Bacillus pumilus: one gene and its partner. The protein of the gene in region 2 interacts with the protein of the main gene of each other region in a pairwise test. Links are inferred from orthologs where the notes say so. Each region holds a gene or a part of one and is shown on either strand. Other genes may lie near its edges.

The links.
Region 1: the proteins of def (region 2) and asd interact in binary tests that used the Escherichia coli proteins (3 or more experiments, as listed by UniProt). The link is inferred for Bacillus pumilus from one-to-one orthologs.

The regions. Positions count from the first base shown.
Region 1 is NZ_CP047089.1:1,747,331-1,750,438, reverse strand. Bases 41-2,815 are described here. They hold asd (aspartate-semialdehyde dehydrogenase), read left to right. Parts: upstream 41-805; coding sequence 806-1,825; downstream 1,826-2,815. Other genes in these bases: dapG (aspartate kinase), read left to right, coding at 1,918-2,815; dpaB (dipicolinate synthase subunit B), read left to right, coding at 73-666; dpaA (dipicolinic acid synthetase subunit A), read left to right, coding at 41-76. In the rest of the region: more of dpaA, read left to right, coding at 1-40; more of dapG, read left to right, coding at 2,816-3,108.
Region 2 is NZ_CP047089.1:1,854,173-1,857,368, forward strand. Bases 202-3,064 are described here. They hold def (peptide deformylase), read right to left. Parts: upstream 1,943-3,064; coding sequence 1,460-1,942; downstream 202-1,459. Other genes in these bases: rsmB (16S rRNA (cytosine(967)-C(5))-methyltransferase RsmB), read right to left, coding at 202-514; fmt (methionyl-tRNA formyltransferase), read right to left, coding at 501-1,454; priA (primosomal protein N'), read right to left, coding at 1,958-3,064. Also shown: more of rsmB, read right to left, coding at 1-201; more of priA, read right to left, coding at 3,065-3,196. UniProt on the Escherichia coli protein: Removes the formyl group from the N-terminal Met of newly synthesized proteins. Requires at least a dipeptide for an efficient rate of reaction. N-terminal L-methionine is a prerequisite for activity but the enzyme has broad specificity at other positions.

The DNA of each region.
Region 1 (3,108 bases), 110 kb from region 2 along the record:
AGGGCAAATCATTGCAAAAGTGCTTTCTGGGCTCTTATGTGAACTTGCAGAGGAAAAAAGGGGGATGGAATCATGACAACATTAAAAGGGAAAAGAATCGGCTTTGGATTAACTGGTTCCCACTGTACGTACGAAGCTGTTTATCCGCAAATCGAAGCACTTGTAAAAGAAGGAGCAGAAGTCCGACCAGTGGTGTCATATACGGTTCAGAACACGAATACAAGATTCGGAGATGGGGCGGACTGGATTGAGCGGATCGAGAAGTTGACTGGATTTAAGGCGATTGACTCCATCGTGAAAGCAGAGCCGCTCGGACCTAAGCTGCCACTTGATTGTATGGTCATTGCTCCATTAACAGGGAATTCAATGGCGAAATTTGCAAATGCCATGACAGACAGCCCTGTTTTAATGGCTGCAAAAGCAACCATTCGAAATCATCGTCCTGTTGTTTTAGGCATTTCAACAAATGATGCGCTAGGCTTAAATGGTACAAATTTGATGAGGCTGATGTCGACAAAAAATATTTTCTTTATTCCATTTGGTCAAGATGATCCGTTTAAAAAACCGACCTCCATGGTCGCAAACATGGATCTGCTTTCTCAAACGGTAGAAGAGGCACTAGAGCATAGACAAATTCAACCAATTTTAATCGGACCAAGCGAATAATAGATTCACTAGAAAATCATGAAAGATTCAAAAAAGATGCTTCAAGCCTTGCTTTTCTATGGTAAAATAAAATGTAAAAAGTCATAGGATGGCCATCCGAAAGAAAAGTATCATGGATGGGTCGGAAGGAGTTTTACTGATGGGAAGAGGATTGCATGTAGCTGTAGTTGGAGCGACTGGAGCTGTCGGTCAACAAATGTTAAAAACACTAGCTGACAGAGATTTTGAAATGGATACACTGACTCTACTATCCTCAAAACGTTCTGCTGGAACAAAAGTGACATTCAGAGGTCAAGAGTATACTGTACAGGAAGCAACACCTGAAAGCTTTGAAGGAGTAAACATTGCATTATTCAGTGCTGGAGGAAATGTTTCCAAGGCGCTCGCTCCTGAAGCCGTCAAACGAGGTGCGATTGTTGTAGACAACACAAGTGCTTTCCGTATGGACGAAAACATCCCTCTTGTCGTACCAGAGGTAAACGAAAAAGACTTGCATGACCATAAAGGAATCATTGCAAACCCTAACTGTTCAACGATTCAAATGGTAGCGGCATTAGAACCGCTTCGTCAGGCGTATGGCATGAAAAAAGTCATCGTGTCCACTTACCAAGCCGTATCAGGTGCAGGACATGAAGCCATTGACGAGCTATATAGCCAATCACAAGCCATTTTAAATAAAGAAGATGTGAAGCCGGAAGTCATGCCTTATCAAATTGCATTTAATGCGATTCCGCAAATTGATAAATTCCAAGACAATGGCTATACATTTGAAGAAATGAAAATGATCAATGAAACGAAAAAAATCATGCATATGCCAGAGCTGGAAGTAGCGGCAACATGTGTGAGACTTCCAATTGAGACAGGACATTCAGAATCTGTTTACGTCGAACTAGAATCAACTGACGCAACAGTTGAAGACGTCAAGTCCATTCTAAAAGATGCTCCTGGCATTACACTGCAAGATGATCCGTCTCAGCAAATTTATCCAATGCCTGCAGATGCTGTCGGGAAAAATGACGTATTTGTCGGCCGCATTCGGAAAGATTTGGACCGTCCAAACGGGTTCCATATGTGGATTGTATCTGATAACCTGCTAAAAGGCGCTGCATGGAATTCCGTTCAAATTGCAGAAAGCTTAAAAGCATTAAAATTAGTTTAACATTCAATGGATGATGAGGACGAACAGAAGAGAGTTAGGCATCTTTCGCCTGCTCTCTTCTGTTACGTCAGAATGAACTTGGAGTGAAAACAGTGAAAATAATTGTCCAAAAATTTGGCGGTACATCTGTCAAAGATGATCAAGGTAGAAAAAGGGCACTTGCACATATCTTATCGGCAAAAGAGAAAGGCTATAAGTCGGTTGTCGTCGTATCCGCGATGGGACGAAAAGGCGATCCTTATGCGACCGATACGTTGCTTGGTCTGCTTTACGGTAGCGCGCAGCATATGACAAATCGAGAAAAAGACTTGCTCGTTTCCTGCGGAGAGAATATTTCAGCTGTTGTGTTTTCAAGTATGCTAAATGAAAACGGACTAAAAGCTGTAGCGATGACAGGCGCTCAGGCGGGTTTTGTGACAGATAAGGAGCATACGAGTGCGAAAATTATTGATATGAAGTGTGAGCGTCTCGAAGCGGCACTATCTGAACATGATGTTGTCGTTGTTGCTGGGTTCCAAGGAGCCGCCAAAAATGGAGACGTGACCACAATCGGACGAGGTGGCAGTGATACGTCTGCAGCTGCTTTAGGTGCTGCATTGCAGGCAGACTTCATTGATATTTTTACAGATGTAGAAGGCGTCATGACGGCAGATCCCCGTATTGTTGAAAATGCAAAGCCGCTCAGAGTCGTGACATATACAGAAATTTGCAACCTTGCATACCAAGGAGCAAAAGTCATTCACCCGAGAGCTGTCGAAATTGCGATGCAAGCAAAAGTACCAATGAGGGTCCGTTCAACATACTCTGATGAAGAGGGCACACTCGTCACGTCACACTACTCGGATAAAATGAGCCATGATGTGTACGACCGCCTCATTACGGGTATTGCACATGTCAATGATGTGACGCAAATCAAAGTCCCAGCAAAAGAAGGGCAGTATAGCGTCCAAACAGAGGTCTTTAAAGCGATGGCTAATGCACAAATCAGTGTCGATTTCTTCAACATTACGCCGAGTGAGATTGTCTATACCGTGACAGGTGCAATGACTGAAAAGGCCACCTCGATCCTAAAAGATCTTGGCTATACGCCAATTGTCACAACAAATTGTGCGAAAGTATCAGCTGTTGGCGCAGGTATCATGGGTGTACCAGGTGTCACATCTAAAATTGTATCAGCTCTTTCCGAACAAAACATTCCGATTTTACAATCGGCTGACAGCCATACGACCATTTGGGTGCTAGTGAACGAAGAAAACATGAGAGCAGCTGTCAATGCCCTGCAC
Region 2 (3,196 bases):
GGCACATGCTTTCTGTCGCTTCAAATCCGTACGACTGAACCCATTCCTGCACGAGCCATAATGGGTGGCTTGTCTCAATCGATAGCCGCTTAACTGGATCTTTGATGTCATCAAAAGCCGGAACGCCTTCTCTTTGCACGGAACGAAGAACCCCGTTCACAAGTGAAGAAATGCCCTTGTGCCCTCTCTTTTTCGTTAGCTCTACTGCTTCATGGATGGCTGCACGATCTGGAATCTTTTCAAGGTAGACCATTTGATAAAGAGACATCCGCAAAAGCTGCATGACCCACGGAGCCACCTTTTGCGGTTTTTTCACAAATGGTGCCAGCATATAATCTAATGCCAGCTTGTTTTGCAGTGTACCGTAGACAAGCTCTGTTAAGAGCGGCTTGTCTTGATCTGCCAAGTCTTTGTCTTTCATGACTGACTGCAACAGTAAATTACTATAAGCTTGGTTTTGTTCGAGTTTGATTAAAGCGTCCAGCGCTACTTCTCTCACATTACTTTTCTTCATTCATTAACCCTAATTTCTGTCCAATTTCGATATTTGCGCCTCTTAGGAAGTCTTCGCCGCTCATCTTTTTCTTACCAGCTGGCTGTACACCTGTTAATAGAAGGCCCTGTTTATTCCCAGTTCCAATGACTGGACCTTCTTTTTGAAGCTCAATCACTTTCCCAGCTTCTTCTTGCACTTCGAGTGGAACTTTTTTTGCTTCCCATACTTTTAGATGAGCCCCGTTCCATTCAGTATAGGCAACTGGCCATGGATTTAAGCCGCGAACTTGGTTATAAAGCTCTTCACCGGTCTTTGTCCAGTCTAACCTTTCCTGCTCTCGCTTTATATTAGGTGCGTACGTTGCGGCATCTTCATTTTGCGGAATTGGCGAAATAGATCCGCTCAGAACATTCGGCACAGTATCTTTCAATAGGGCAGCACCTGCTACACTTAATTTGTCATGCAATGTACCGACATTGTCTAATTCATCGATTTCCACTTCTACTTTACTGATCATATCCCCTGCATCAAGTCGTTCCACCATGTACATGATCGTAACGCCTGTTTTCTTTTTACCTTGAAGGATCGCATAATGGATCGGCGCGCCCCCTCTTAGTTCTGGGAGCAGTGAGGCATGTACATTGATACAGCCAAACTGAGGTTCATCCAGCAATCGTTTTGGTAGAATTTGTCCAAATGCCGCCGTGACAATTAAATCCGGCTTTAATGCAAGCACTTTATCAATTTCTTCATCAAGACGTACCTTTTCAGGCTGCAAGACCGGAATGCCATGCTTTAAGGCTTCCACTTTCACAGGAGGCGGCGTGAGAACTCGTTTTCTGCCTTTCGGGCGATCTGGCTGCGTGACGACCCCGACGACTTCGTATCCTTCTGTTATGAGTGTTTGCAGCACAGGTACTGAGAAATCAGGGGTTCCCATAAATACAATACGTGCCATTTTCTTCACCCTTCCATTTCCGCTAGTTCTTTTTCTGTATAAGTTTGAATGATTTTCGACGTAAATAATATGCCGTCTAAATGATCAATTTCGTGCAATAAAGCTCTTGCTAAAAATCCTTCTGCTTCTATTGTATATGGTTTGCCTTTCTTATCAAAGGCTTTTACCTTCACATAGCTTGGTCTTTCTACTGTACCGTATAAAGATGGAAAGCTCAGGCAGCCTTCAATATCTGTTTGACTTCCTTTTACTTCAAGAACCTCGGGATTCACTAAATCAATTCTGCCAGATTCTTCACCGATATCAACAACAGCAATTCTTTGTGAAATGCCAATTTGTGGTGCTGCTAGTCCGACTCCGTCTAGCTCAAGCATTGTATCATACATATCATCAAGTAGCTTTTTAAGCTTTTTATCGAACGTATCGACAGACTCTGCCTTTTGTTCGAGTACTTCTGCCGGATGTATGACTATTGGTTTTACTGCCACTTAAAGCCCTCCGTTTTACATCATCATATATGGATTCATATCTATTGAAATCATCAATTGTTTTTGTTCCATTTCCTTTTGATAATGATCTTGTATTTTCCGTAGTAAACTTGCCAGTTCATTTTCCCTTTTGTATTTTATCACGCATTGATATCGATATCTATCTTTGATCTTAGCGATTGGTGATGCAGCCGGACCAAGGATTCTTGTATTCGGTGCACAGTTCATTTTTAGAAACTGAACGATTTGATCCGTGACATGCGCTGCCTTTGTCACTTCCTCATGTGATACAGTCACCATCGCCAAAAAGTAATACGGCGGATAAGACTGGTGGCGGCGATGCAGCATCTCCTGTTCATAAAAGGCTTCGTAGTCATGCTGCTTCGTTAATTCAATACTATAGTGAGAAGGCGTATACGATTGAATGATGACAGAGCCCGCTTTTTCATGTCGTCCTGCCCTGCCGCTGACCTGCGTGAGCAACTGAAATGTTTTTTCACTTGAACGGAAATCAGGAATATGAAGAGACGTATCCGCACTTAGAACTCCAACTAGTGTGACATCTGGGAAATCTAACCCTTTTGCAATCATCTGCGTCCCGAGCAAGATGTCCGCTTCTTTATTGCCAAAAGATGTAAGGAGTTTTTCGTGAGCACCTTTACGAGACGTTGTATCCACATCCATTCGAATGACTCTTGCCTCTGGCAGTACTTTTCTCAGCTCTTCTTCTACACGCTGCGTACCCGTACCAAAATAGCGAATATGCTCACTATGGCATTCTGGACATTCTTCTGGCACTGGTGCTTCGTGACCGCAATAATGGCATTTCAGACGTTTTTGATAGCGGTGATAGGTAAGAGAAATTTCGCAATGAGGACATTGCTCCACATATCCGCAATCACGGCACATCACAAAGGATGAATAGCCCCTTTTATTCAGAAATAAGACAGCTTGTTCTTTTCTTTCAAGCACTTCCTTTAATCTGAGCATTAATTCTTCTGAAAACATAGATCTGTTACCATTTCTCAATTCTTCTCTCATATCAATTAACGAAACGTGCGGCAGCTTCTGCTGGTTCACTCGGTGCTTAAGCGTGAGCAGTGTAAACACGCCTTTTTTGGCACGCGCGTACGTTTCAAGTGAAGGGGTTGCACTGCCTAAAACGACTGGACATTGATGCCTTTTGGCTCGTTCAATGGCGACGTCCTTGGCATGATAACGGGGCATTTCCTCTTGTTTATAAGAAGATTCATG